DNA from 4 places in the Streptomyces sp. NPDC050416 genome. Region 3 is predicted to be linked to each of the others. Evidence: riboswitches for the same ligand, from Rfam matches in the RefSeq annotation. Region 3 holds a riboswitch; each other region holds the start of a gene.

Evidence for each region. A riboswitch is a leader RNA that binds a small molecule or an ion and turns the genes downstream of it on or off. The one in region 3 is predicted to bind cyclic di-AMP.
Region 1: linked by a shared signal. The riboswitch ahead of ACIBL4_RS35925 (M23 family metallopeptidase) and the one ahead of ACIBL4_RS07640 (NlpC/P60 family protein) in region 3 are both predicted to bind cyclic di-AMP.
Region 2: linked by a shared signal. The riboswitch ahead of ACIBL4_RS08665 (transglycosylase SLT domain-containing protein) and the one ahead of ACIBL4_RS07640 (NlpC/P60 family protein) in region 3 are both predicted to bind cyclic di-AMP.
Region 4: linked by a shared signal. The riboswitch ahead of ACIBL4_RS34405 (M23 family metallopeptidase) and the one ahead of ACIBL4_RS07640 (NlpC/P60 family protein) in region 3 are both predicted to bind cyclic di-AMP.

The regions. Positions count from the first base shown of each region.
Region 1 covers NZ_JBITII010000015.1:121,128-128,275, reverse strand. Annotated here, with positions in the region: gene ACIBL4_RS35940 (GNAT family N-acetyltransferase) at 1-2,036, opposite strand, end outside; gene ACIBL4_RS35935 (HPr family phosphocarrier protein) at 2,214-2,495, shown strand; gene ACIBL4_RS35930 (GntR family transcriptional regulator) at 2,690-3,385, opposite strand; gene ACIBL4_RS35925 (M23 family metallopeptidase) at 3,573-4,358, opposite strand; cyclic di-AMP (ydaO/yuaA leader) riboswitch at 4,372-4,535, opposite strand; gene ACIBL4_RS35920 (M16 family metallopeptidase) at 4,728-6,116, opposite strand; gene ACIBL4_RS35915 (pitrilysin family protein) at 6,113-7,148, opposite strand, start outside.
Region 2 covers NZ_JBITII010000002.1:768,742-775,889, forward strand. Annotated here, with positions in the region: gene ACIBL4_RS08650 (ABC transporter ATP-binding protein) at 1-948, opposite strand, end outside; gene ACIBL4_RS08655 (outer membrane lipoprotein carrier protein LolA) at 990-2,243, opposite strand; gene ACIBL4_RS08660 (polyprenyl synthetase family protein) at 2,474-3,484, opposite strand; cyclic di-AMP (ydaO/yuaA leader) riboswitch at 3,993-4,166, shown strand; gene ACIBL4_RS08665 (transglycosylase SLT domain-containing protein) at 4,170-4,949, shown strand; gene ACIBL4_RS08670 (HAD family hydrolase) at 4,913-5,761, opposite strand; gene ACIBL4_RS08675 (GNAT family N-acetyltransferase) at 5,953-7,017, shown strand; gene ACIBL4_RS08680 (glycosyltransferase) at 7,050-7,148, shown strand, end outside.
Region 3 covers NZ_JBITII010000002.1:574,696-581,843, forward strand. Annotated here, with positions in the region: gene pcrA (DNA helicase PcrA) at 1-1,845, opposite strand, end outside; cyclic di-AMP (ydaO/yuaA leader) riboswitch at 2,136-2,309, shown strand; gene ACIBL4_RS07640 (NlpC/P60 family protein) at 2,318-3,505, shown strand; gene ACIBL4_RS07645 (hypothetical protein) at 3,615-4,628, shown strand; gene ACIBL4_RS07650 (hypothetical protein) at 4,606-4,959, opposite strand; gene ACIBL4_RS07655 (NlpC/P60 family protein) at 5,381-6,448, shown strand; gene ACIBL4_RS07660 (LuxR C-terminal-related transcriptional regulator) at 6,466-7,148, opposite strand, start outside.
Region 4 covers NZ_JBITII010000014.1:20,446-27,593, reverse strand. Annotated here, with positions in the region: gene ribA (GTP cyclohydrolase II) at 4-645, opposite strand; gene ACIBL4_RS34420 (MarR family winged helix-turn-helix transcriptional regulator) at 812-1,327, opposite strand; gene ACIBL4_RS34415 (dihydrofolate reductase family protein) at 1,433-2,593, shown strand; tRNA gene ACIBL4_RS34410 (tRNA-Met) at 2,751-2,824, shown strand; cyclic di-AMP (ydaO/yuaA leader) riboswitch at 3,124-3,280, shown strand; gene ACIBL4_RS34405 (M23 family metallopeptidase) at 3,292-4,323, shown strand; gene ACIBL4_RS34400 (aldo/keto reductase) at 4,432-5,376, shown strand; gene ACIBL4_RS34395 (PrsW family intramembrane metalloprotease) at 5,410-6,813, opposite strand; gene trmB (tRNA (guanosine(46)-N7)-methyltransferase TrmB) at 6,889-7,148, opposite strand, start outside.

The DNA.
Region 1 (7,148 bases), on a different contig from region 3:
TGCGCGTAGCCGACGGCCTGCGCCAGGGCGCGGACGGCGCGCTCGGCGGCGGGGTAGGCGGGGATGAGGTGCTCGCCCTCGGGAGGAGCCTCGGCGGTGGGGAGTCGTTCTTCGGTGGATGTCGGGCGAGGGGCGATGTGCGGAGGTTGGTCCGTCTCGGCCTGCGGTGCCGTGCTCGCCGCCGCCGACAGGGCCTCGGCCAGGCCGCCGAGCTCCACGTGCACCACCAGGACCGGCTTGGCCGGAGCGGCGGCCGCCGCCGAGCGCAGCGCCTGCGCGAGGGCCGCGTCCCCGACCGAGCCCTCCCCCACCGCCGGTATGGCGGTGACGACGACCGCGTCGCACTCGTCGTCGGCCAGCGCGCGCGACAGGGCCGCGTGGAAGTCCCCGGCGGAGGCGGCCGTGGTCAGGTCCTGCGGGGCGTGCGGACGCAGCCCCTCGGCGAGGCACGCGTCGTACGTGAGCAGGCCGAGCGACTCGGAGTTGCCGAGGATCGCCACCCGGGGCCCGGCCGGCAGCGGCTGGCGGGCGAGGAGCAGCCCGGCGTCCACCAGCTCGGTGATGGTGTCGACCCGGATGACGCCGGCCTGCCGCAGCAGCGCGGAGACCGTCGTGTGCGGCAGCCGGGTCGCCCGTACGGCGTGCCCCTGGGGCGCGGCCGCGTGCCGTGCGCCCTGGACCACGACCAGGGGCTTCGCCGCGGCCGTGCGGCGGGCGAGGCGGGTGAACTTGCGGGGGTTGCCGATGGACTCCAGGTACATGAGGACGACGTCGGTGTCCGGGTCCTCGTACCAGTACTGCAGGACGTCGTTGCCGGAGACGTCGGCCCGGTTGCCCGAGGAGACGAAGGTGGAAACGCCGGTCACGCCCGTGACGCCGCCGCCGCGCCGGTGCAGCCGGGACAGCAGGGCGATGCCGATGGCGCCGGACTGGGCGAACAGGCCGATCCGGCCCGGGCGCGGCGTCTCGGGCGCGAGGGAGGCGTTGAGCCGTACCCGCGGGGAGGTGTTGATGATGCCGAAGGCGTTCGGCCCGATGATCCGCATGCCGTAGGTGCGGGCCTGCCGCACGAGGGCGCGCTGGCGTTCGCGCCCCTCGGTGCCGCTCTCGGCGTATCCGGCGGAGACGACGACCAGCCCCTGCACGCCGTGTTCGCCGCATTCGGTGACGACCTCGGGCACGTGGTCGGCCGGCACGGCGACGACCGCGAGGTCGACCGGGCCGTCGATGTCCCGCACCGAGCGGTGGGCGGGCACGCCGTCGAGTTCCTTCCGTCCCTCGGGCAGTGCCTTGTTCACGGCGTAGAGGCGGCCGGTGTACCCGGCGTCGCGGATGTTGCCGAGGACGCTGCGGCCCACGCCGCCCGGGGTGCGCCCCGCTCCGATGACGGCGACCGAGCCGGGCGCGAGCAGCCGCTGCACGGACCGGGCCTCGGCGCGGTGCTCGCGCGCGTACTGCACGGCGAGGGAGCGGTCGGTGGGTTCGAGGTCGAACTCCAGACGGACGACGCCGTCCTCGAAGCTGCGCTTCTGGGTGTACCCGGCGTCCGTGAACACCTTGATCATCTTGTTGTTGGCGGGCAGCACCTCGGCGGCGAAGCGGCGGATGCCGCGCTCGCGGGCGACGGCGGCGATGTGCTCGAGGAGAGCGGAGGCGACGCCCCGCCCCTGGTGGGCGTCCTGCACCAGGAAGGCGACCTCGGCCTCGTCGGCGGGTGCGGACGCGGGCGTTCCGTCCGCGCCGATCCGGTCGTAGCGTACGGTGGCGATGAACTCGCCGCCGACTGTGGCCGCGAGTCCCACCCGGTCCACAAAGTCGTGGTGCGTGAAGCGGTGGACGTCCTTGGCGGACAGGCGAGGGTACGGCGCGAAGAAGCGGTAGTACTTCGACTCGTCGGAGACCTGCTCGTAGAAGCTGACCAGGCGCTCGGCGTCATCAACGGTGATGGGCCGGATGCGCGCGGTGCCACCGTCGCGCAGCACCACGTCGGCTTCCCAGTGGGCGGGATACTCGTGCCGGTCCGGCGAGGTCTGCATGGGCCCCAGAGTACGTCTGGCGTATGACAGCGGCGCGAGGCAGTCTGTGGAGGGCGTCAGTCGGGTCGAGGCCGCGATCCGACGGCACCCCGGGGCGGTACATCAGGACCGCTCCGGCGCAGCTTCACGTGTGGGAAACTGGTCTAGACAACCCTGAAAACCGAAGGGCAGCAACACATGGCTGAGCGCCGCGTCAACGTCGGCTGGGCCGAGGGCCTCCACGCCCGCCCCGCCTCCATCTTCGTCCGAGCCGCCACGGCCGCAGGCGTCCCGGTGACGATCGCCAAGGCAGACGGCAACCCCGTCAACGCGGCCTCCATGCTGGCCGTCCTCGGCCTCGGTGCCCAGGGCGGTGAGGAGATCGTCCTCGCCTCCGACGCCGAGGGTGCGGACGCCGCCCTGGACCGGCTGGCGAAGCTGGTCTCCGAGGGTCTCGAGGAACTGCCCGAGACCGTCTGAGCATTCTTCCGCGCCTGATCCGGTACCCCTGGTCCGGTGCAACCAGAAGGGCTCGTCCGAATTCATCGGGCGAGCCCTTCGCCATTCCCGGTCACGGGTCGCCATTTCCCATCACGATCGGCCGCGCATTCCCGTTCCCGGGCAGCAGAAATAATCCCCCGCGAATTACCTGCTCTTTGTATACGGCTCTCGTGTTAATGCCGCAGGCTCGCCGTGTTTACGGGATGTTGCGAGTTCCTCACACGCTCGGCCCGCTCCCCGGCGGAGCCGAAACGCAGCCGGTGCGCGGCCGTCGCGCGCTCGGTGTGCAGCGCCGTGACCGCCCGCGCGCGCTCGCTGTCCCCGCGCGCCACCGCGTCCACGATCGCGCCGTGCTCGGTCCAGGACTCCACGGGCCCGGCCGGAGCCTCGACGGTGTACATCCAGGCGATCTTGTGGCGGAGCTGGGTCAGCATCGAGGTCAGCGCGGGGCTGCCGGAGGCCTGTGCGAGCGTCTCGTGGAACCAGCCGCCCAGGGAGCGCAGGTCGTCGCTGTTGCCCCGGCGGGCGCGCTCCTGGCCGAGCCTGACCAGGCCGCGCAGGACCTTCAGGTGGGCCTCGGTGCGGCGCTGGGCGGCACGGGCCGCGCCGAGCGGCTCCAGCAGCAGCCGCATCTCCAGCAGGTCGGCGGCCTCCTGCTCGGTGGGTTCGGCGACGCACGCGCCCGCGTGCCGCCGGGTCACCACGAAGCCCTCGGCCTCCAGGGTGCGCAGGGCCTCCCGGACGGGGACGCGCGAGACACCGTAGCGGCGGGCGAGGAGTTCCTCGGTCAGCCGGCCGCCGCGTTCGTAGACACCCGCGACGATGTCGTCCCGGATGGCCGTGCACACCGAGTGCGCCGGAATGCGCATGACCGACCTCCGTTTAATCCCCGTGAAACGTCGACGAGTGACACGTGTTCCGTGACTCTATTGCAATGAGCCGGAATTTCCGACGGCAGACCGGAATCCAGGGATATTTTTTGGACAGCCGGGCGTCACAAACGCCGAAAGCCCCGGCTCGGGGAGCCGGGGCCTCGGGAAGCGGAGTGGTGCGCCGTCAGACGCTCACGCCGTGCGAGCGGAGGTAGGCGACCGGGTCGATGTCGGAGCCGTACTCGGGGCTCGTACGGGCCTCGAAGTGCAGGTGCGGACCGGTGACGTTGCCGGTCGCGCCGGACAGGCCGATCTGCTGGCCGGGGGTGACCTTCTGGCCCACCGAGACGCTGATGGACGACAGGTGGCCGTACTGGGTGTACGTGCCGTCGTTCATCTTGATCACGATCTGGTTGCCGTAGGAGCCGCCCCAGCCGGCCTCGACGACCTCGCCCATGCCGACCGCGTGGACGGAGGTGCCGCTGGCGGCGTGGAAGTCGACACCGGTGTGGCTGCCGGAGGACCACAGGCCGCTGCTGGCCTGGTAACCGGTGGAGACGTACGAGCCGGAGATCGGGGGCACGAAGGTGTTGAGGCGCTTGCGCTCGGCCTCGCGGGCGGCGCGTTCCTTGGCCTCGCGGGCCTTCTCGGCGGCTTCCTTGGCCTCCTTGGCCGCCTCGGCGGCCCGCTCGCGGGCGGCCTCCTCGGCCTTCTGTTTGGCGGCGGCCATCTCGGCGGCCTGCTTCTGGGCGGCGGCCTGGGCGTCGATCTGCTGGGCCACGGTGTCGCCCATGGTGACGACGGGAGTGAGGCCGGTCTGCTCGACGGCGGGCTCGGCCGCGAAGGCCGGGGCGGCCACGCTGCCGATGACACCGGTGGTGGCGAGGGCCGCGACGCCCGCCGCGCGGGCCGTGCCGCGCTGCATCCGGCTGGGACGACGGTGCTTCCCGGTGGCGCGGGTGAACGCCATGGAGTGCCTGGTCCTTTCCTTCCTTCTCGCCTACCGGGTTAGCTGACGGGTTCGGAGCAGGAAGGTCTCCTACGGACCCCCTCGCGGCTCGCGCGGGCGTCCGATTCACCCCAGGGACTGCGGTGGGTCCCCGGCTCCCCTGGCTCGCGCCGTACGGGGACTCGGCGATGACTGTCCGGTGCCGCGGGTGCGGCGCACTGCCTGACGAACAGCCCGGACGAACCTAAGCGGGGCCACTTTCAATTCCCAAACGGATCCCGGTTTTTGTAGCGCATCCCACAGGGCAGACAGGCAACCTCCGCACCAATTCGGGCATAAAGGAGCCCTGGTGCCTTAGAAGACAACCAGGGCCCCTGCGCGCGCGTGCTCCTACTCGGCGGCGACGACCGAGACTTCGCCGATGCCCAGGGCCTCGACCGGGGCCTTGATCTGCGCCGCGTCACCGACGAGCACGGTCACCAGCCGGTCCACCGGGAAGGCGCTGACGGCCGCCGCGGTGGCCTCCACGGTGCCGGTCGCGGCGAGCTGCCGGTACAGCGTGGCCTGGAAGTCGTCGGGCAGGTGCTGCTCGACCTGGTCGGCCAGCGTGCTCGCGACGGCCGCCGCCGTCTCGTACTTCAGCGGCGCCACGCCGACCAGGTTCTGCACGGCGACGTCCCGCTCGGCGTCGGTCAGCCCCTCGGCGGCGAGCGTGCGCAGCACCGTCCAGAGGTCCTGGAGGGCGGGGCCGGTGTTGGGCGTGTCCACGGAGCCGCTGATGGCGAGCATCGCGGCACCGGTCCCGTCCGGGGCGGACCTGAGGACCTGGCCGAACGCCCGCACCCCGTAGGTGTAGCCCTTCTCCTCGCGCAGCACGCGGTCCAGGCGGGAGGTGAGGGTGCCGCCGAGGCAGTACGTGCCGAGCACCTGCGCGGGCCACACGCGGTCGTGCCGGTCCGGGCCGATCCGGCCGATCAGGAGCTGCGTCTGGACGGCGCCGGGGCGGTCCACGATGACGACCCGGCCCGTGTCGTCGGCGGTCACCGGCGGCACCGGGCGCGGCTCGGCCGCGGAGCCGGTCCAGGCGCCCAGCGTGTCGCCGAGCAGGGCGTCGAGGTCGATGCCGGTGAGGTCGCCGACGACCACGACCGTGGCCGTGGCGGGCCTGACGTGCCTCTCGTAGAAGGCGCGTACGGCCGCGGAGTCGATCGCGGCGACCGTCTCCTCGGTGCCCTGGCGGGGCCGGGACATGCGCGAGTCCGCCGGGAACAGCTCCTTGGAGAGCTCCTTGGCGGCACGGCGGGCGGGGTTGGCCAGCTCGTGCGGGATCTCGTCGAGGCGGTTGCGGACCAGCCGCTCGACCTCGCTGTCCGCGAACGCGGGGGCCCTCAGGGCGTCGGCGACCAGGCCGAGCCCCTTGGCGAGCCGGGAGGCCGGCACCTCCAGGCTGAGCCGGACGCCGGGGTGGTCGGCGTGCGCGTCGAGGGTGGCGCCGGCGCGCTCCAGTTCGGCGGCGAAGTCCTCGGCGGAGTGCTTGTCGGTGCCCTCGGAGAAGGCCCGGGCCATGATCGTGGCCACACCGTCGAGGCCGGCCGGCTCGGCGTCCAGGGGTGCGTCCAGCAGCACCTCCACGGCGACGACCTGCTGGCCGGGGCGGTGGCAGCGCAGGACCGTCAGGCCGTTGCCGAGCGTGCCGCGCTCGGGGGCCGGGAAGGCCCACGGCTTGGCCTCGCCCGCCTGCGGCTGGGGGTGGAAGTCCATCGTGGCGAGCTCGGTCACTTGGCCGCCTCCTCGTTCTCGTTCAGGGCCGCGGCTGCGGTGTCGTCGGTGGTGTCGGCGTCCTCGGCGGTCTCCGCGTCGCCCGTCTCGCCGGCGACGGGCTCGTAGACGAGCACCGCGCGGTTGTCGGGCCGCAGGCGGGCCTTGGCGACCTCCTGGACCTCCTCGGCCGTCACCTCCAGCACGCGCTGCACGGCGGTCAGGGCGAGCTGCGGGTCGCCGAACAGGACGGCGTACCGGCACAGTTCGTCGGCGCGGCCCGCGACCGTGCCCAGCCGGTCCAGCCACTCGCGCTCCAGCTGGGCCTGGGCACGCTCCATCTCCTCGGCCGTGGGGCCCTCCTCGGCGAACCGGGCGAGCTCCTCGTCGATGGCGGACTCGATGACCGGGACCTCCACGTCACCGGACGTCTTCACGTCCAGCCACCCCAGGGAGGGCGCCCCGGCGAGTCGCAGCAGGCCGAAGCCGGCCGCCACGGCCGTACGGTCGCGCCGCACGAGGCGGTTGTACAGGCGGGAGGACTCGCCGCCGCCGAGGACCGTCAGGGCCAGATCGGCCGCGTCGCACGCGCGCGTGCCGTCGTGCGGCAGCCGGTAGGCGGCCATCAGGGCGCGCGCCGGGACCTCCTCCTCGACGACCTCGCGCAGCTGCTCGCCGATGATCTCCGGCAGCGCGCCGTCCCGGGGCGCGGGCTTGCCGTCGTGCCCGGGGATGGAGCCGAAGTACTTCTCGATCCAGGCCAGGGTCTGCTCCGGGTCGATGTCGCCGACCACGGAGAGCACGGCGTTGTTCGGCGCGTAGTAGGTGCGGAAGAACGCGCGGGCGTCCTCCAGTGTGGCCGCGTCCAGGTCGGCCATGGAGCCGATCGGCGTGTGGTGGTAGGGGTGGCCCTCCGGGTAGGCGAGGGCGGTCAGCTTCTCGAAGGCGGTGCCGTAGGGGACGTTGTCGTAGCGCTGGCGGCGCTCGTTCTTGACGACGTCCCGCTGGTTCTCCATGGACTCGTCGTCGAGCGCGGCCAGCAGGGAGCCCATG
Region 2 (7,148 bases), 190 kb from region 3:
CGCCACGAACGCGTCCTCCAGCGAGGCCCGTTCGACCGTGTAGCCGCGGACCCGCACCCCGGCCGTGACCAGCGCGGCGTTCACCTCGGCGAGGTCGCGCTCCGGCGGTTCGCCGGTCACCCGGTCGTCCGTGACGACGACGTCGCCGACGCCCTGCTCCTTCAGCACCCGGGCCGCCTCCGCCGGATCCGGCGTGGTCACCACCAGCCGGCCGCGCGCCCCGGCGGACAGCTCGGCGACCGGGCCCTGGGTGATCAGACGGCCCTGTGTCATCACGGCCGCGTGGGTGCAGACCTGCTCGATCTCGTCGAGCAGGTGGGAGGAGAGGAAGACGGTCGTGCCGTCCGAGGCCAGTTCCCGTATGAGCGTGCGGATCTCGCGCATGCCCTGCGGGTCGAGGCCGTTGGTCGGCTCGTCGAGCACGAGCAGCCGGCGCGGCTGGAGCAACGCCGCCGCCAGGCCCAGGCGTTGTTTCATGCCCAGTGAGTACGCCTTGGCCTTCTTGCCCGCGGCGGCCGTCAGGCCCACCCGGTCCAGCGCGGCGGCGACCCGGGCCTTCCGGGTGCGCGGATCTGCGGCCGGGTCGGCGGAGTCGTAGCGGACGAGGTTGTCGCGGCCGGAGAGGAAGCCGTACAGGGCCGGCCCCTCGATGAGGGCGCCGACGTGGGGCAGGACGGCGCGGGTGGCCCGGGGCATGGACTGCCCGAGCACCGTCGCCGTGCCGGAGGTGGGCTCGATGAGGCCCATCAGCATGCGGATGGTGGTGGTCTTGCCGGAGCCGTTGGGACCGAGGAAGCCGAAGACGCTGCCCGCCGGGACGGTCAGGTCGAGGCCGTCGACGGCGAGCTGTCCGCCGCGGTAGCGCTTGGTGAGCGCGCGCGTGGCGATGACCGGGTCCCCGGCCTGATCGCCCCGCTGCTCCGGCTCCGTGGCGGACGGTTCGCCCATCGGCTTCCTCGTTCTCTCCGAGTCCCGCGGGAGTTCGGGACTTACTTCCCGGCGTCGGCCGCCTTCACGAGCGCGTCCTTGGTGACGGCGCCCACGTAGACCTTGCCGTCGTCGGTGATCAGGGCGTTGATCAGGCGGGTCGAGAAGACCGTGCCCGAGCCGAACTTGCCGGTGACCTTGTCGCCGAGCGAGTCGATGAAGCCGCCGAACTCGCCGCCGGCCTTGCCCGAGGGCATGCCCTCGCCGCCGGTGTCGAAGGTGGCTATGGAGCTCCAGCCCTCGCCGATGGTCTTCATGCCGTCGTGGCCCTTGCCGGGGCCCTCCCCGGCCTTGGGGGCGTGCTCGCGCGCCCCGCCCTTGTCGAAGCCCTTGCCGAAGTGCTTGTCGGAGCCCTTGCCGAAGTCCTTGGCGGCGTCCTTCTCCTCAGTGACCTTCGCGCCCTTGGGCGGGGTGAAGTCGAAGGCCGAGGCGGCCGGCTTGGCGAAGCTGACCTGGGTGAAGCCCGCGTCGACGACGGCGGCGCCGCCGCTCGCCGGGGTCAGCGTGAACTTCAGCGGCATGCCGGTCTTCGCGTCCACGGCCACGGTGACCGCGCCGACGGTCGAGCCGGACTGCTTCGGCTTGATGACCAGCTTGTAGGCGTCCCGGCCGGCGACCTGGGCGGTGCCGTCCACGGTCACGGCGGTCGTGTCGTCGGTGGCCTTCAGCGCCTCCTCGGCGAAGTCCTTCGGCGCGGCCGGCGGCTGCTGGTCCTTCCCGCGCTCCGGGCTGTCGGAGGCGGTGCCGTGGTAGACCTCGTTCGACTTGCTGTCGTAGCCCCAGACGTCCTTGCCGTTGTGGACGATGCTGTACTCGGCGGCGTTCTCCAGCAGCGACAGCTTCTGCTTGTCCGGGCCGTCGGCCGCGACACGCAGGGTGTGCGTGCCGGAGGCCAGTTCCGTGAGCTTGGCCGTCGGGTCGGCGGAGGAGCCGCCCTGGCCCCGGCTCGCGGCACCGGACATCAGGCTGCTCTCCAGCCCGCCGAGGTCCGGCAGGCCGAGGTCCGTGCTGATCTTCACCGTGCCGGACAGCTGCTGGATGTCCGACTGGGCGATCTTCTCGATGAGCTGCTGTGCGGTGATCTTCGGGAGGTCGGGGTCACCGGAATCGGCGAGTGCGGGGACCAGCCCGATCGTCGCGGCCGCCACCCCCACCACCGTGACCGGGACGACGTACCGCGCGGCTTTGCGCCGCCCGGAGCGCTGCTCGTCGGCCTCCCCGGCGGTCGTGCTGTCGTCGGATGCGTACGGTGCCATGTGTGCCCTACCTCCGTGATCGGCGGCGGCTGTCCGTGTCGTGCACGCACTCGTCCCTGAGCCGCCATTCTCACCCGAACTGGTGAGGAGTGGTGCTTTCCGTGGTGACCATCTGACCAAATCGGCCGGCGAGATACGTCAGACCCCGGGCTCAACTCCACGTACTGCTGCGGTATGACACGAGAGGGCCGCATCTCCCCCGACCCGTAGGGGTCGTGGGGGAAAACGCGCTAACCGGCCCGGTGCACCACCGCGTCGGACAGCTCCACCAGCGCCGTCTTCGCGGTGCAGTCGGGCAGCGGCGCCAGCGCCGAGCGGGCGTCCTGGGCGTAGCGGACGGTGTCCCGCCGGGCCTGTTCCAGCGCCGGGTGGGCCCGCAGCAGGCGCAGGGCCTCGGCGTGCCGGTCGTCGTCGGTGAGGTCGGAGTCCAGCAGCTCGCACAGGGCGATGTCCTCCGCGAGTCCGAGCCGGGCCGCGCGCTCGCGCAGCCGCAGCACGGGGAGCGTGGGGATGCCCTCGCGCAGGTCGGTGCCGGGCGTCTTGCCGGACTCGTGGGAGTCGGAGGCGATGTCCAGGACGTCGTCCGCGAGCTGGAAGGCGACACCGAGCCGCTCGCCGTACTGGGTCAGCACGTCCACGACCGTGTCGTCGGCGCCGGACATCATCGCCCCGAACCGGCACGACACCGCCACCAGCGAGCCGGTCTTGCCGCCCAGCACGTCCAGGTAGTGCTCGACCGGGTCGCGGCCGTCCTGCGGTCCGGCCGTCTCCAGGATCTGCCCGGTCACCAGCCGCTCGAACGCCTCGGCCTGCACCCGCACCGCCTCCGGGCCGAGGTCGGCCAGGATGTGCGAGGCGCGGGCGAAGAGGAAGTCTCCGGTGAGGACCGCGACGGAGTTGCCCCAGCGGGCGTTCGCGCTCGCCACCCCGCGCCGCACCGTGGCCTCGTCCATCACGTCGTCGTGGTACAGCGTGGCGAGGTGGGTCAGCTCCACGACGACGGCCGAGGGCACGATCCCGGGCGCGTACCGGTCGCCGAACTGGGCGGCGAGCATCACGAGCAGCGGACGGAACCGCTTGCCACCGGCCCGGACCAGGTGCTGGGCGGCCTCCGTGATGAAGGGCACCTCACTCTTGGTGGCCTCGAGCAAGCCTTCCTCGACAGCCGCCATCCCGGCCTGGACATCGGCCTCCAGAGCCTGGTCCCGCACGCTCAGCCCGAACGGCCCGACGTCGGTCACGAGGGGTCTCCTGTCTGCTGGTGTCTGCCGGTGATTACGCGGTTTGTCGATAGGTCGCTGCCATCACTCGAGTCAGCGTATCCGGTCACGTTTCGATCACCGCCAGCGCCCAGGGTTACAGGCCGGGTGGTATCCGATCAGGACCGCAATGTTTTCGATCAGCTCATAAGAGCAGACATTTATCGACTTACCCGTCAATAGCGAGCTATGCACGATTTGCGGCGTTGGATAAGCGAATTCCCCTAAGTGCAAATCGCCCCACGGACTCGTGATCAGTGAGTTGAGTCACGTTATCCCCTGTGACATCCCACTCCGGCACCGACCCGTACCTCCTTCCGCCGCACGCAAGTTGAGCCTTGGCTTCAGCAAAGGATCAAGTGCCCCATACGCCCCTGACCAAGGTCAATCGCTCGATATGTGACTCCGGTGCTTGTTCCCGACATGTGCTCTCGCATACGTTCCGGGCCTGTCCGGCGGATCGCCGAATCCTGCCACCGCCCGGACACCCCACACGAACCCACTCACTCACGCAGGGCAGGAGCGGGGGACCCAGGTAAGTCGCCGGTCCGCGCAGCGGAACGGCTCGGGGTGAAGCCGCGTACGGCACACAGCGCCGTAGGCGGCCGGGCACCTCCCGGCCCGAACCCGACAGCTCACCTCGCAGGCGCCGGAGAGGAACATCCCCATGCCCCGAGGCAAGCACCGTCGTCCCAGAACCAGTCAGTTCACCCGTCGCGTCATGGCCGCCGGCACCGGCGGAGCGGCGCTCGTCCTGCCGCTGATCGGCGCGACGCAGGCCAGCGCCGCCCAGCCGGCCCAGAGCGCACCCACCGTCGCGCAGTCCGTGCCGCAGGCGGCCAAGACCGCCAAGTCCCTCACGTACACCGTCGCCAAGGGCGACTCGCTCGCCCGCATCGCGGACAAGTACGACGTGTCGGGCGGCTGGAAGCAGCTCTACAAGGACAACCGCGCCGCGGTCGGCGACAACCCGCAGCTGATCCACCCGGGTCTGAAGCTCACGGTGAAGACGGCCAAGGCGGACGCCGGGAAGAAGACGGCGACCAAGTCCTCCGCCCCCGCCAAGCCGGCCGCGAAGCCCGCCGGTGGCGTCGCCCAGGCCACCCAGGCCTCCGCGAAGACCTACGCGAACAACCTGGACGGCTGGATCCGCGAGGCGCTGGACATCATGGCGCAGAAGGGGATCCCGGGTTCGTACGACGGCATCTACCGCAACGTCATGCGCGAGTCGTCCGGCAACCCCCAGGCGATCAACAACTGGGACTCGAACGCCGCCAAGGGCACGCCGTCCAAGGGTCTGCTCCAGACCATCGACCCGACCTTCCAGGCCTACCACGTGGACGGCACGTCGTGGGACCCGTACGACCCGGTCGCCAACATCACGGCGGCCTGCAACTACGCGGCGGCGCGCTACGGCTCGATCGACAACGTCAACGGCCCGTACTGATCCGTCCCGCCCAGCAGCCGTTCGAGGACGACGGCGATGCCGTCGTCCTCGTTCGACAGGGTGACCTCGTCGGCCACGGCCTTGAGCTCGGGATGGGCGTTGGCCATGGCGACGCCGTGGGCGGCCCAGTCGAACATCGGGATGTCGTTGGGCATGTCACCGAAGGCGAGGGTGTCCGCCGGCCGCAGCCCCAGGTGCTCGGCGGCCAGCGCCAGGCCGGTGGCCTTGGTGATGCCGCACGGCTGGAGCTCGACCGTGCCGGGCCCCGACATCGTCACCGTCGCCAGTGAACCGACCACCGAGCGGGCCGTCGCCGCCAACTCGTCGTCCGACAGGTGGGGATGGCGCAGCAGCACCTTGCTGATGGGCTCGCCCCACAGGTCGTCGCGCCGGTCGACCCGCACCGCCGGCAGGGTCGGGTGCGGCATCAGGTAACCCGGCTCGATGAGCGTGAGGCCGTCGACCCCGTCCTGGTCGACCGCGGCGTACACCTGTCCCACCTCGGCCTCGATCTTCCCGAGGGCGGTCTCCGCCAGCTCCCGGTCCAGCGTGATGGACCACAGCAGCCGGTCCGCGCCGGCGTCGTACACCTGCGCGCCCTGTCCGCACACCGCGAGCCCCGTACAGCCGAGGTCGTCCAGGAGCGGCCGCACTCTCGGCGCCGGCCGGCCCGTCACCACGAGGTGCCGGGCACCGGCGTCCACCACCCGCGTGAGCGCGGCGAGGGACCGGTCGGACAGGGTGTCGTCGCCGCGCAGCAGCGTCCCGTCCAGGTCGGTGGCGATGAGTGAATACGCGAGGGGTGCGGCCATGATCAGAGAATACGGACAACGCGCCCCTTCGTTTCATCGCACGGCGCACGCCGATTGCCCGGTTGAAGGCCTCTGCACCAGTTGGCAACAACATGGTCCGCTACCTACCGTCGAGGCCGTCTCGGGCGGTACCTTCCAAGTGTCCAGGGGGACTTGATCGGGGGGTCGGGTTGAGCAGTGGGCGTGTTCGTGTGGGTGTGCCCGGGGAGCTCGGCGAGGGGGAGAAGGAGCGCTGGCGCGCGCTGCGCGCGGCGTCGGAGACACCGCGCAACCCCTTCATGGAACCGGAGTTCACCGAAGCCGTCGGCCTGGTGAAGCCGCAGGCGCGGGTAGCGGTGGTGTACGAGGGGCTGGAGCCGGCCGGCTTCCTGCCCCATGAACGGGGCCCGTTGGGGCAAGGACGGGCGATCGGCCTGGGCGTCTCGGACGCGCAGGGCGCGATCCTGCGGCCCGGCCTGCGTCTGGACACAGGCGAACTGCTGCGGGCCTGCTCGCTGTCGAGCTTCGCCTTCGACAACCTGGAGGCCGAGCAGCGGCTGTTCGTCCGGTACGCGGCCGAGGAGCACGCCACCTACGTCATCGACGTGGAGAAGGGCTACGAGACGTACGAGTCGGTGCTGCGCGCCCAGTCGCCTAAGTTCCTGAAGACCACCCTGGCCAAGGAGCGCAGGCTGGGCCGGCAGGTCGGCGAGCTGCGGTTCGTCTTCGACGAACGCGAGCCGGCCGCGCTGCGCACGCTCATGGAGTGGAAGTCGGCGCAGTACCGCAGGACGGGCCGCCGGGACCGGTTCGCCCGGGAGTGGATCACCCGGCTCGTGGGGCGGCTGGCCGAGACCCGGGCGCCCGAGTGCAGCGGCACGCTGTCCGTGCTGTACGCCGGCCGGCGCCCGCTGGCCGCGCACTTCGGACTGCGCTCGGCATCGGTCCTGGCCTGCTGGTTCCCGGCCTACGACCCGGAGTTCGCGAAGTACTCGCCGGGTCTGGTGCTGCACCTGCGCATGGCCGAGGCGGCGGCCGCCGAAGGCATCGGCATGCTCGACCTGGGACGGGGCGCGGCCGAGTACAAGGACGCGCTGAAGACGGGCGAACTGCCCGTGTACGAGGGTGCGGTGACGCGACCGGGGGCGGGCGCGGCACTGCACTGGCTGAGCCGCGAGCCGGCGCGCCGCGCGCACAGCTTCGTCCGCGGCAGGCCACGGCTCGCGGCGCTGGCCGCGCGGACCCTGAAGGGCGCGGCCCGGCTGCGCCGTACCTGACGACGATCCTGACGACGAGGGGGGAGGGGCCCATGGCCCGTTCGGGACATGCGCAGGAGGAGATACGGCGGTTCCTGGACATCGAGGCGGTACAGGTCGCCGAGCTGGACCTCGACGGTGACGAGGCGGTG
Region 3 (7,148 bases):
GAAGTCGGACAGCGTGCCCCGCTCCTCTTCGCCGCGCTCCTGCTCGAACTCCATGGCGACGGCGGCGAGTTCCTGGAGGTTCTCGATCCGGGTCTCGTCCTGCGGGTCGGTGGAGGCCTGCAACTCGGCGAGGTACCCGGTGCGTTCCAGGACCGCCTCCAGCACCGTGGCCGGTCCGGCGCCGGACTCGACGATCGTACGGAGGTCCTCCATCAGCGTGTTGAACCGCTTGACGGCGTTGGTGGACCGCGCGGCCATGCCGTACGCCTCGTCGACGCGCTTGAGCGCCTGCGGGAAGCTGATCTTCTCCCGCTGGGCGAGGGCGTCGATCATCGCCTCGGCACGGTCGCCGATGCCCCGCTTGGGGACGTTGAGGATCCGGCGCAGCGGCACGGAGTCCTCCGGGTTGGCCAACACGCGCAGGTAGGCCAGGACGTCCCGGACCTCCTTGCGCTCGTAGAAGCGGACGCCGCCGACGACCTTGTAGGGCAGGCCGACGCGGATGAAGACCTCTTCGAAGACACGGGACTGGGCGTTGGTGCGGTAGAAGACGGCGACGTCGCCGGCCTTCGCCTCGCCGGCGTCCGTGAGGCGGTCTATCTCGTCGGCGACGAACTGCGCCTCGTCGTGCTCGGTGTCGGCGACGTAGCCGGTGATCGTGGCGCCCGCGCCCGCGTTGGTCCACAGGTTCTTGGGGCGGCGGGACTCGTTGCGCTCGATGACCGCGTTGGCCGCGCTGAGGATCGTCTGGGTGGAGCGGTAGTTCTGCTCCAGCAGGATCGTCGTCGCGTCCGGGTAGTCCTCCTCGAACTGGAGGATGTTGCGGATCGTCGCGCCGCGGAAGGCGTAGATCGACTGGTCGGCGTCACCCACGACGCACAGCTCGGCGGGCGGGACGTCGTCCGGGCCGGGGGGTACGTCGACGGGGTGCTCGGAGGTGCCGACGAGTTCCCGGACGAGGGCGTACTGGGCGTGGTTGGTGTCCTGGTACTCGTCCACCAGCACATGGCGGAAGCGGCGGCGGTAGTGCTCGGCGACGTCCGGGAAGGCGCGCAGCAGGTTGACCGTCGTCATGATCAGGTCGTCGAAGTCGAGGGCGTTCGCCTCGCGCAGCCGCGACTGGTACATCGCGTAGGCCTGGGCGAGGGTCTTCTCGAAGCCGTCCGTGGCCTGGGCGGCGAAGTCCTCCTCGTCGATCAGCTCGTTCTTCAGGTTGCTGATCTTGGCGCTGAAGGACTTCGGCGGGAAGCGCTTGGGGTCGAGGTCCAGGTCCCGGCAGACCAGGGCCATCAGGCGCTTGGAGTCGGCGGCGTCGTAGATCGAGAACGAGGACGTGAAGCCGAGCTTCTTGCTCTCGCGCCGCAGAATGCGCACGCACGCGCTGTGGAAGGTCATCACCCACATCGCGTTCGCCCGCGGGCCGACGAGCTGCTCGACGCGCTCCTTCATCTCGCCGGCGGCCTTGTTGGTGAAGGTGATCGCGAGGATCTGCCCCGGGTGCACGCCCCGCTCGGCGAGCAGGTGGGCGATGCGGTGCGTGAGCACGCGGGTCTTGCCGGAGCCGGCGCCGGCCACGATGAGCAGCGGGGAGCCGGAGTGGACGACGGCGGCGCGCTGGTTGTCGTTCAGCCCCTCCAGGAGGGCGGCGGTGTCCACCGGCGGGCGCGGGGCACCGTCGCGGTAGTAGGCGTCCCGGTCCGGGGGCACGTCGAACTTCCCGCCGAACAGATCGTCCGGAACCGGCTCCGGTACGTGATCGTCCTCGGGTGGCGGCGGGGGCTCGTCCGCGGGGCCCCGCTGGGCCTGGAGGTCCGCCAGGAAGCTGTCGTCAAAGAGGCTGCTCATCGCTCTCCGAGTCTAGGGCGCCCCACTGACAGCCCGCCGCCGCCCTGAGAACATCGCCGAAAGGAACCCCTCATCACCCTGTATCCACGCACGATCACAGTCCGCTACGACTGTCACAATTATGACGAACTCGTGACCAACGCCCCTCCGTCGATGACTCTCGGCGACGCTTTCGACTAAGGTCACGAAAATGTATCGGGCATATCGCCCATCAACCTTCACAAGGGCAACACGAGTTGGCTACCGTGCGGGCAGGCCGCACGACCCCCACCGGCGAACGTCGCCGGGCCGCGCGGCCTCCGCCGAGTCCGGTGTGCCGCAGCGGCAGCCGGAGCCGGGGACCCAACCGAGAACTCTGGGGTGAATCGGCCGGACTCCCTCCACGGAGACGGCAGTAGGGCAACCCTTCCGATGTACCCGCCCGAACCCGACAGCTAACCCGGTAGGCGGAGCATGGAAGGAGTCGCCTCCCTTGGCGTCGCACCGCAAGTCGCGTCCCGCTGGTACGCGCGTCGCAGGCATACGGACCCCCGCCCTGGCAACGGCGGCCCTCACGTCCGTCGCCCTGCTGTCCCAGTCGGCCAATGCCGCCCCCGAGGCCGACGACAAGCCGAGTCTCGAGGAAGTCGAGAAGAAGGTCGACGACCTGTACCGCCAGGCCGAGTCGGCGACCGACAAGTACAACTCGGCCAAGGAGAAGACCACCAAGCAGAGCAAGCGCGTCGACACCCTCCTCGACGACGTCGCCAAGCGCACCCAGAAGCTCAACGAGGCACGGGAGGAACTCGGTTCCTTCGCCGCCGCCCAGTACCGCACCGGCGCCTCCGCCCCGGACACGGCGACGTTCCTGCTCGCGGACACCCCGCAGGACTACTTCGACCAGACCCAGCTGATGGACCGGATGACCGGCCGTCAGAAGGTCGCGGTCGACGACTACGTCACCCAGCAGTCCGAGACGATGAAGAAGCGCCAGGAGGCCACCGAGAGCCTCGAGACGCTCACCGAGACCCAGGGCGACCTGAAGACGGCCAAGGCCACCGTCCAGCGGAAGCTCGCCGACGCGCGCGACCTGCTGTCGAAGCTGACCGCCGAGGAGAAGGCACGCCTCGCGGCGATCGAGCGGGAGAAGCAGCAGGAGGCCGCCCGCAAGGCCGCCGAGCTGGCCCGGCAGCAGGCCGCGCAGCAGCAGGCGCAGGAGCAGGCCGCCCAGCAGCAGGACAGCGGCTCCTCGTCCACGGGCTCGTCCTCGTCCACGGGCTCCGGCTCGTCCACCTCGACGGCCCCGGCCGATTCCTCGTACGCCACCAAGGCCGAGAAGGCGCTCGCCTTCGCCCGCGCCCAGATCGGCAAGCCGTACGTCTGGGGCGCCGTCGGCCCCGGCTCCTACGACTGCTCCGGTCTCACCCAGGCCGCCTGGAAGGCCGCGGGCGTCACCCTGCCGCGCACGACCTACGACCAGGTCAACGCCGGCACCACGGTCCCGCTGACCGACGCCCAGCCCGGTGACCTGGTCTTCTTCTACGACGACGTCACCCACGTCGGCATCTACATCGGCAACGGCATGATGATCCACGCCCCGAAGCCCGGCACTTATGTGCGCGAGGAGTCGATCTACTACGACGGCGAGTCGGCGATCCACAGCGTGGTGCGGCCGGCCTGAGGCCGTACTTCACGGAGGGCACGCGCGTATGGGGGCGCTCTCGCGTTTTTGAGGCGCCCGCGCGCGTGCCCCGCTCGCAACGCGCGCGGCGCCTCCTAGCATCGGGCCCATGCCCGGCCCCTCCCCCTCCACCGCCTGGTGGGCGCAGCGCGCGCCGTCCGCCGGCGCCGCCGTGCTGGCGACCGGCACCCTGTCGGTCGGTCTGGACCTGGCGGGGTACGGCGGCCTGTCCCGTATCGCCCTCGGTCTGGGCTGCGCGGCGTGGCTGCTGCTCGCCGCCGACTTCACGCTGCGGCTGCTGCTGGCGGGCACGGGATGGCGGGCGTACGCGGGAGTGCCGGGCCTGGTGGACACCGTGGCGACGGCCGCCCTCACCACCGTGGCGGCGACGGCCGTCCTGGGCACCGGCTTCTCGGCGGCCGGCGCGCAGTCCCTGGCCGCGGCCCTGCTGGTGCTGGCCGTGCTGCTCTGGCCGGTGCCACTGGTCCTCCCGGCGCAGGACGGGGAGCGGCGCAGGCCCGGGACGGTGTTCGCGCGCTGCATGGCCACGCAGGGGCTCGCGGTACTCGGTGCCACGCTCGCCGCGGCCGAGTCGGCGGCCTGGCTCGCGCACGCGGCGCTGGTGCTGTTCTGGCTGGGGCTCGTGCTGTACGTCCTCACCCTGGCCCGCTTCGATGTGCGGCAGGTGGCCGAGGGGCGCGGCGACCACTGGCTCGCGGGCGGGGCGCTCGCCCTCTCGGCGCTGGCCGGGGCGCGGCTGATCAGCTCCGACAGTGCGCGCCTGTACCTGTGGAACGTCGACGACCGCGGCGTCCTGCGCAATGTGACCGTCGTGCTGCTCGTGCTCACACTGGCCTGGTGCGCCGTCCTGCTCGCCGCCGAGTTCCTGCGCCCCCGCCCCCGCACCGACATCCGCCGCTGGGCGACCGTGTTCACCTGGGCCAAGACGGCTGCGGCGACCCTGGCCGTCGCCGCAGCCCTCGACGTCTCCTGGCTCGACGGCTTCGGGGAGCTGCTGCTGTGGGTCGCGGTGGCCGCCTGGCTCGGGGCCACCGCCTGGACGCTCGCCTCCGTCCGGGCCTATGCCGCACCCGGGCGGGTCAGGTCCAGAGCACGGCGATGAAGACGTTCGCCGCGGTCAGCGCCCCGACCAGGCCGAACAGGCCCTTGTCCACCTTCTCGTCGTCCCGCTTCACGTAGACCAGGCCGAGGATCACGATCAGCAGGGCCAGCTTGACGCCGATCTTGACGTTGTTCACGGACTGGTCGTCGGCCTGGTTGAGGCCGACCAGGATCACACCGGTGACCAGCATCGTCAGCGCGCCGTGCAGCATCGCGGGGGTGTAGCGGGCGGTGCCCTCGCCCATCGCCTTCATCTGGGTGAGGAAACCGCCCAGGAGGGACGCGATGCCGATGATGTGGAGGCCGACGAAGAGGTGGATGAGTACGTCCATGAGGCCGGAGCCTAATCAGGGGCTCCTGTGCCGCCCGACACCGGGCCACCAATGCACATATCCGCCCCATAGCACCTGATCACTGTCACTCCCCCATGAATCGACGCATCGGTCATCACGCTGAGTGAAGTAGACGACGTGGAGGCCGGATCACGGTCGCATACGCTCACTGCCGGTCCTCTCGGGACAGTTCCGCGCACCCGCCACCGGCCCGCCACGCCGGGCTTTAGCGTCCTCCACCAGGTGACCGGCTCCCCACCGCCGCCCGGGCCAGGGGCGGCAGTCGGGCACCACCGCCGAAGAGGTCCGGCGGCGGCCCGCTTCCCCTGTGCGGGCCGCCGCCGGACGCGCGCTGGTCGCTGTCCGCTCCCCCAGCGGCCATTCGCAGCCACCGGCGGTCGAGGAAAGGAGTGGCCTCCAGTTGGCAGCGCACCGCAAGCCCCGACAGCGCTCGATGAGTGGCAACAAGGCCCGTACGGCCGCCACCATCGCCCTCGCAGGCGCGGCGACAGCGACGGGCTTCGACGGAACCGGACACGCCGAACCGCAGCTCACCCCGAGCCAGGTCAAGGCCAAGGTGGACAAGCTGTACCAGGAGGCGGAGGTCGCCACCGAGAGGTACAACGGCGCCAAGGAGAAGGCCGACGCGGCCGGGCAGCGGCTGAAGGACCTGCAGGACCAGGCGGCGCGCAAGGAGGACCGGCTCAACTCGGCCCGTGAGGCGCTCGGCTCGGTCGCTGCCGCGCAGTACCGCGCCGGTGGCCTCGATCCCGCTGTGCAGCTCGCCCTGTCCGACGACCCCGACCGGTACCTGAAGAACGCCGAGTTCGTCGAGCGGGCCGGCAACCGGCAGCAGGCCGACGTCGCGCGTGTACGTCGGCAGCTCCGGGAGATCGAGCAGCTGCGCGGGGCGGCCCACATCGAGCTGACGTCACTGAAGTCGCGGCAGACGGAGCTGAAGCGCCACAAGAAGACCGTCAACGGCAAGCTGGACTCCGCGCGGCAACTGCTGTCCCGGCTCAGCGTGCAGGAACGTTCCAGGCTCAGCGAAGCGTCGGGCACGGGCCGCGCCTCACGCTCCTCGACGGGCCCGCGCGACACCCTGGCCGCCCCGGGATCCGCCGCGGCCCTGGCACCCAACTCCCGCGCGGCCGCCGCCGTGTCCTACGCCTACCAGAAGCTCGGCAGCCCCTACGTCTGGGGCGCGACCGGACCGAACGCCTTCGACTGCTCGGGCCTCGTCCAGGCCGCGTACCGCTCCGCGGGCGTCTCCCTGCCCCGCACGACGTACTCCCAGATCGACGCGGGCCGCCGCGTCTCCCGCTCCGAACTGCTCCCCGGCGACCTGGTGTTCTTCTACGCCGGCATCAGCCACGTCGGCATCTATGTGGGCAACGGCCGGATGATCCACGCCCCGAACCCGTCCGCCCCGGTCCGGGTCGCCCCGCTCGACGAGATGCCGTTCACGGGCGCTACCCGGGTGGTGTGACAGGGCGGCGCCCGGGGTCACACCAACCGGCGGGCCGTCGCCCAGCGCGTCAGCTCGTGCCGGTTGGAGAGCTGGAGCTTGCGCAGGACCGCCGAGACATGGGATTCGACCGTCTTCACGGAGATGAACAGCTGCTTGGCGATCTCCTTGTACGCGTACCCCCGGGCGATGAGCCGCAGCACCTCGCGCTCGCGCTGGGTGAGGCGGTCCAGGTCCTCGTCGACCGGCGGCGCGTCCGTGGAGGCGAAGGCGTCGAGGACGAACCCGGCCAGCCGTGGGGAGAAGACCGCGTCGCCCTCCTGGACACGGAAGATGGAGTCGACGAGGTCCGTGCCGGTGATCGTCTTGGTGACGTATCCGCGGGCCCCGCCGCGGATCACGCCGATCACGTCCTCGGCGGCGTCCGACACGGACAGCGCCAGGAAACGGACGGGCTGCTCGGCGTCGGCCATCAACGGGGCGCAGCGGCGCAGCACTTCGACACCGCCGCCACCGGGCAGGTGCACGTCGAGGAGGACGACCTCGGGCCGGGTCGCGGTGATGACCGTGACCGCCTGGTCGACGTCCGCGGCCTCGCCGACGACCTCGACACCGGTCTGCTCGGTCTGGCCGATCTCGGCCTGGACCCCCGTACGGAACATGCGGTGGTCGTCGACGAGGACCACGCGCACGCGACGCCCGCCGGTGCCGCCGTCCGACT
Region 4 (7,148 bases), on a different contig from region 3:
GGCTCAGCCCGCGCTGAGCCCCGTCAGCGCGACGAGCGGCAGCGTGTGCTGGGTCTGGAGGACCTTCGCGCGCAGGTACCGGACGTTGTGCGCGGTGGTGAAGACGCCCGTGGGGACGCGGTCGCGGACGGCCACGCCCAGGTCGCGCAGCTGGGCGGCCTTGTCGGGGTTGTTGGAGAGCAGGTCGAGCTCGCCGACGCCCAGGGCCCGGAGCATCTGGGCCGCCGCCGTGTAGTCGCGGGCGTCCTCCGGCAGCCCCAGGGCCGCGTTCGCCTCGTAGGTGTCGAGGCCCTCGTCCTGGAGGGCGTACGCGTCGAGCTTGTTGTAGAGGCCGATGCCCCGGCCCTCCTGGCGGAGGTAGAGGAGCACGCCGCCGCGCTCGGCGATGCGCTCGACGGCCTCGCGCAGCTGCGGGCCGCAGTCGCAGCGGGCCGAGCCGAACACGTCCCCGGTCAGGCACTCGGAGTGCAGCCGCACCAGCGGAACCGGACCGGGCTCGCCCAGGACGACGGCCACGTGTTCCTGGCCGTCGGCCAGGCCGTGGAAGGTGACGACCTCGGCGTCGACCTCGTAGCCGTCGTGGAAGCGCAGCGGGACCCGGACGCGGGAGCGCGGGGTGGCGAGGACAGCGGGGGTGTCGGGCATGCGGGGCCTCCGGGTTCCGTTCCTGTTCGGCTGCACAGCCGTCGGCTTGCAGTCTGCTTCAGATTTGAAGCAGATCCACGTCCGGAACCCTACACTTGCTTTAAATTTGAAGCAATGAAAGGCGGTGAGATCGAGGTGTGTTGTGACGTGCCTCACCAAAGGCGGCTCACGAACAGGCCGTGGAGGACCTCCGTCGCCACGGCACGTCGTCCGACGCCGGCCGCGTCCCGTCCTCCTGGAGCCCCTGTGCGATCGCCGTGGAGATCTCCTCCAGTTGCTCCACCTGCTCCTCGCTGAGCCGGTCGAACAGGAAGCTCCGCACGGTCTCGACATGCCCGGGCGCTGCCCGGTCCAGTACGGCGAACCCGTCGTCCGTCAAGGCCGCGATGCTGCCCCGCTTGTCGTACCGGCAGGCCTCGCGCCGCACCATGCCGTCCTTCTCCAGCCGCGTCACCGCGTACGTCAGCCGGCTGCGCGTGATCTTCAGCCGCTCGGCGAGATCGGTCATGCGCAGCCGCCGCTCCGGGGACTCCGACAGGACCGAGAGGATGGAGTAGTACAGGTGCGGCATGCCGGCGTCCTGCTGGAGCTGCCGGTCGATCGCGTCCTCCAGGAGCAGCGAGGCGGCGATGTACGCGCGCCAGGCGCGTTGCTCCTTGGGGGTGAGCCAGCGAGTCGTCATGCACCCAGTGTAGGTTTGTTTCAAACTTGAACCAAGCCCGTCCCGTCAGTCCGCCGTCCCGTCAGTCCGCCGTCCGTCACGAGTTTCCACGAGCCGGGAGCGTCGATGCCCCACCCGTACGTCCTGCTGTCCGCCGCCGTCTCCCTCGACGGCTACCTGGACGACACCGGCCCCGAACGCCTGCTCCTGTCCAGCCCGGCCGACTTCGACCGGGTCGACGAGGTCCGGGCGTCCGTCGACGCGATCCTGATCGGCGCCGGCACCGTCCGCGCCGACAACCCGCGCCTGCTGGTCAACTCACCCGAGCGGCGCGCCGCCCGCACGGCGGCCGGCCTGCCGGAGTACCCCCTCAAGGTCACGGTCAGCGGCTCCGGCGACCTCGACCCGGCGGCACAGTTCTGGCACACCGGCGGCCAGAAGGTCCTCTACACCACCGACCAGGGCGCCGAACGCGCCCGTGCCCTCGGCCTCGCCACTGCCGATGGCACCGATGCCGCCGACGCCACCGACGTCGTCCCCCTCGGCGCCGACCTCGACTGGCGGCGGCTCCTCACCCACCTGCACGACGTCCGGGGCGTACGGCGCCTCATGGTCGAGGGCGGCGGCCTGATCCACACCCAGCTCCTCACCCAGGGCCTCGCCGACGAACTCCAGCTGGTCCTCGCCCCGCTCTTCGTCGGTGACCCCGGGGCCCCCCGCCTCTTCGGACCCGGCGGCTACCAGTCCGGCCGGCTCCGGCTGCTGGAGACCCGGCGGATAGAGGACGTGGTCCTCATGCGCTACGAGCCGACCGCTCCCGGCACCGGCCCCCTCCCCGTCGCCGCCGACCACCACTGGCTGGCCCTGGCCTGCGAACTGGCCGCGCAGTGCCCGCCGTCGGACACGGCGTTCAGCGTCGGCGCGGTGGTCGTCGCGGCCGACGGCACCGAACTGGCCCGCGGCCACTCCCGCGAGGGCGGCGACCCGCTCGTGCACGCCGAGGAGGCGGCCCTGGCCAAGCTCGACCCGGCCGACCCCAGGCTCGCCGGCGCGACGGTCTACAGCAGCCTGGAGCCCTGCGCCCGCCGGGCCTCCCGCCCCGCACCCTGCGCCCGGCTGATCCTCGACGCGGGCGTGCGACGCGTGGTCACGGCCTGGCGCGAGCCGGACACCTTCGTGGCGGACGCCGACGGCAGCGGCCTGCTGGCGGCCGGGGGAGTGGAGGTCCTCGTCCTCCCGGAGCACGAGGAGCGCGCCAAGGCCCCGAACCACCACCTGACGCCCTGAGCTCGGGCCGATCGGCCCACGGATCCTGCAGCCTGGCCGCCTCGCGGGTCGCGCTGCCTCCAGGGCCGCTACGACAGCGCGGACGGGCGACCCGGGCCGCTGAGTACCGGGTGTGCGCGAGTGGTCCCGCGGATGGCGTACACTGGAGTCACAACGACGCGGGGTGGAGCAGCTCGGTAGCTCGCTGGGCTCATAACCCAGAGGTCGCAGGTTCAAATCCTGTCCCCGCTACTGAAGGCCGAGGGCCGGAATCCGAAAGGGTTCCGGCCCTCGGTGTTTCCTGGGTTCTCCATTACTGCCGACATCACTGTCGGTGAGTGAATCACACCGCTCCGCATCACAACTGACACACCGTCAAAACCCGTGAGTCACTTGCGCAGCGGTCAACTCGCCCGTTTTAGGCCGGTCATGGCAGGTTGGTCCGCGCGAAAAAGGTTAATGATCAAGCGGAATCGCTGGAATACCCACCGCGCGTCTATTAACGTTCGATAACGCAGCGCGGTCGTCCCAGCCGTCACAGAAGGCGGCTCCGTGCGCACGCGCCGAATCCTGAAAGGGAACCGGGGAACCACCACTTGGGGTGAATCGAGCGGATGCCGCCGTGGAAGCACGGCCGGTATACGCGCGTAGGAGACCTTCCTGCTCCGAACCCGTCAGCTAACCCGGTAGGCGAGAAGGAAGGAAAGGAGTACGCCCACGTGGCGTCCAACCGGCCTGCCCCCGCGGCCCCGTCCGCGCCGAACCAGCGCGACACCGAAACCTTCGGCTACGGCGGTCACCACACCGACGAGGGCCCGTTCCAGGAATGGAACCCCACCGCGGAGTCCATCCGCCCCATCCGTGGCCGGCATCGCGTCACCAAGCAGCGCGGCGGAGGCCTCGCGCGCAGCTCCACCGTCCTCGGCGTCGGCGTCATAGCCGCCGTGGGCGCGGGCGGCATGGCCAGCGCCCAGACCGGCAAGCCGCCGGTGTCGATCTCCGTCCCGGACCTTCCCTCGGTGGGTTCCCTCATCTCGGACGACGACACCCCCGAAGGCTCCGCCACTCCGCTCAGCGACCTCGCCACGGCGTCCGCCGACACCGAGCAGGGCACCTCCGGCGCCGGTGAGGCACTGCGCGCCCGGATCATGGCGCAGGTCGAGCACCAGCAGGAACAGATCGAGACCAAGGCCGCGCAGGACGCCGCCGAAGCCGCCCGCAAGGAGGCCGCGGAGGCCGCCACCAAGGCCGAGCAGGAAGCCAAGGCCAAGGCCGCCGAAGCCAAGAAGAAGGCGGAGGAGGAGGCCCGGAAGAAGGCCGAGGCCGAGCGGCTCGCCGCCCTCGCCAAGCAGTACACGCTGCCGACCTCCGCGTACACCATCACCTCCACCTTCGGTCAGGCCGGCGCCTACTGGTCCTCCGGCTACCACACCGGCCTCGACTTCGCCGCCCCCACGGGCACGCCGATCAAGGCGGTGCACAGCGGCACCATCACCGAGGCGGGCTGGAACGGCTCGTACGGCTACAAGACCGTCCTGACCCTCGATGACGGCACGGAGATCTGGTACGCGCACCAGTCGTCCATCGGCGTCAGCGTCGGCCAGAAGGTCAGCACGGGCGACGTCATCGGCCGCGTGGGCGCGACCGGCAACGTCACCGGGGCGCATCTGCACCTCGAGGTCCACACCGGTGGCTCCAGCAACGGCATCGACCCGCTCGCGTGGCTGCGGGGCAAGGGCCTGAACGTCTGAGCGACGGCGGCGTTTCCGGTCTCGTGCGGGGTTTCGTGCGGGGCCGTTTACGGGAGTTTTGCGTCCGCTGTGGAATGGGCCTCCCCCGCACGGCCGTTGACACGGAGCATGACTTCTCTTCGCAAGCTCGGCTCCTCCGACCTCGAGGTCTTCCCGCTCGCCCTCGGCGGCAACGTCTTCGGCTGGACCGCGGACGAGGCACAGTCGTTCGCCGTCCTCGACGCGTACACCGCCGCCGGCGGCAACTTCGTCGACTCCGCCGACGTCTACTCGGCGTGGGCGGACGGCAACCAGGGCGGCGAGTCCGAGACCGTCCTCGGCAAGTGGCTGACGTCGCGGGGCAACCGCGCGGACGTCGTCGTCGCCACGAAGGTCAGCCAGCACCCCCAGTTCCAGGGCCTGTCCCCCGCCAACATCAAGGCCGCCGCCGATGCCTCCCTGCGGCGCCTCGGCACCGACTACATCGACCTGTACTACACGCACTACGACAAGCCCGACGTGCCGGTGGAGGAGATCATCGGCGCGCTCGACGAACTCGTGACGACCGGGAAGGTGCGGTACATCGCCGCCTCGAACATCTCCGCGGAGCGGCTGCGGGCCTCCCTGGAGTTCTCCGACCGCGAGGGACTCGCCCGGTACGTGGCCCTCCAGCCCCACTACAACCTGGTCTCCCGCGACACCTACGAGGGCGAGCTCCAGGACCTCGCCGCGCGGACCGGCCTGGCGGCCGTCCCGTACTACGCGCTCGCGTCGGGCTTCCTGACCGGCAAGTACCGGCCCGGTACGAGCGTCGACAGCGCGCGGGCGGGCGGTGCCGCCCAGCACCTTCAGACCGAGCGGGGCCGCCGGGTCCTCGACGCCCTCGACGAGATCGCCGCGGCCCATGACGTCCCCGTCGCCACGGTCGCCCTCGCCTGGCTGGCGGCCCAGCCGACCGTGGTGGCGCCGATCGCCTCCGCGCGGACGGTGGAGCAGCTGCCCGCGCTGATCGGGGTCGGGGAGCTGACGCTGACGGAGGCGGAGGCCGGGCGGCTCACGGAGGCTTCGGCCTGAGCGGTTCCGACCGGTGGCCGATTGGGGGGTCGGCTAGGACCGGTAGGGGTTGTACGCGGGGTACGGCGTCTCGTACGCGGGATACGGCGTCGGCGTCGGCGCCTGTGTCGGGGTCGTCGTAGGGCCGTACCCGTACGCCCCGTGCACCGGCCACGGCGGGGCCGCCACCGGTACCGGAGGGGCCGTGATGCGCGCGGCGTAGTCCAGCGCGGGACGGGCCGTCTCGCGGCGGCGCCACAGTTCGTCCAGCAGTTCCCGTTCCCGTACGACGAAGTCGGCACCGGCGCGGCCGCGCCGGCCCCGGTGCCGCAGGAACGCCAGGGACGTCGCGTACGCCTCGTAGCGCGCGACCTCCCGTGCCGCCGCCCGGCCCGCGTGGCGGCGGGCGTACTGGCGGGCGATCCGCCGGGCCCGCATGGAGCCGAGGGCGTACGGCTCGACCGGGGACAGCCACCCGGCCACGGCGTAGGCGGGCAGCTCCGCCCGTACGGTCCTCAGCTCCCGCTGCCGGGTCCAGATCACCAGCCACGTCAGCAGCCCGAAGATGGGCACCATGAACGCCGCGTACACGGCGAAGAACCCGTACTCGCCGAACGAGGACGAGCCGTTCCACGTCGCGTGCATGCCCATCGCGAGCAGCAGCCCCGAGAGCGGGAAGGCGACGCGGCGGATGTGCTGGCGGTCCGCCGCGAGCGCGGAGACGCCGAAGCCGATGCCGGTGAGGACGGTGAAGAGCGGGTGCGCGAACGGCGACATGATGATGCGCACGAAGAAGGTCGCCGCCGTGACGGAGGCGATGCCGGTGCCGCCGGTGAGCTGGTCGGTGCCGAAGGCGGTGCCCAGGTAGAGGATGTTCTCCGTGAACGCGAAGCCGGTGGCGGTGACGCCGGCTGTGACGACTCCGTCGAGGATGCCGGTGAAGTCGCGGCGGCGGAAGAGGAAGACCAGTAAGACGGCCGCCGCCTTGGCGATCTCCTCGACCACCGGCGCTATGACGGTCGCGCCGAGTGTGTCCGCGCTGGAGGGATCCGCCGTGGCCGTCGCTATCCACCGGGTCGCGAAGCTGTTGGCGACGATCGCTATCAGCGCCGCCGCGCAGGCGCCCCAGGCGAAGCAGAACAGCAGGTTCCGCCAGGGGCCCGGTTCGACCCGGTCCAGCCAGCGGAACGAGGCTATGAGCAGGGGCACCGGGAGCGTGGCCAGCCCCAGCCCGACCAGGAACCCTTCCGTGCCGGTCTCTTCGCGGACCAGGGCGAGGATGACGAGGCCGGATATCGCGAGCAGCGTGGTCAGCGCGCCGTAGCGCACCCATGTGCGCTGCCACCAGTGGGCGTGCCGCAGGGGTGCGGCGGCGGGTGCGCCGGTGAAGGGCCCACCGGTGGTGGGGCCGCTGGGGGGAACGCTGGGATACGAGGTGTGTGGGGGGCAGGTGGCCACGGCATTGACCCTAACGACGGATGGGCGCTGTCCGCAGGCGGGAGGGATACGGGTGCGGGTCCGGTGGGAGTGCGGTCAGGCGCCGGCGGGGGGTTGGTCCACGTGCTGTACGCGGCGGAAGAGGAGGTCGTTCACGACATGTCCCTTGTCCAGTCCCTGGCCCTCGAAACGGGTCAGGGGGCGGAAGTCGGGACGGGGCGCGAAACCTCCGTCCGCCTGCGTGTTCTCGAAGGCGGGGTGTGCCGTGAGTACGTCGAGCATCTGTTCGGCGTACGGTTCCCAGTCGGTGGCGCAGTGCACGATCGCGCCGGGCCTGAGGCGGGTGGCGGCGAGGG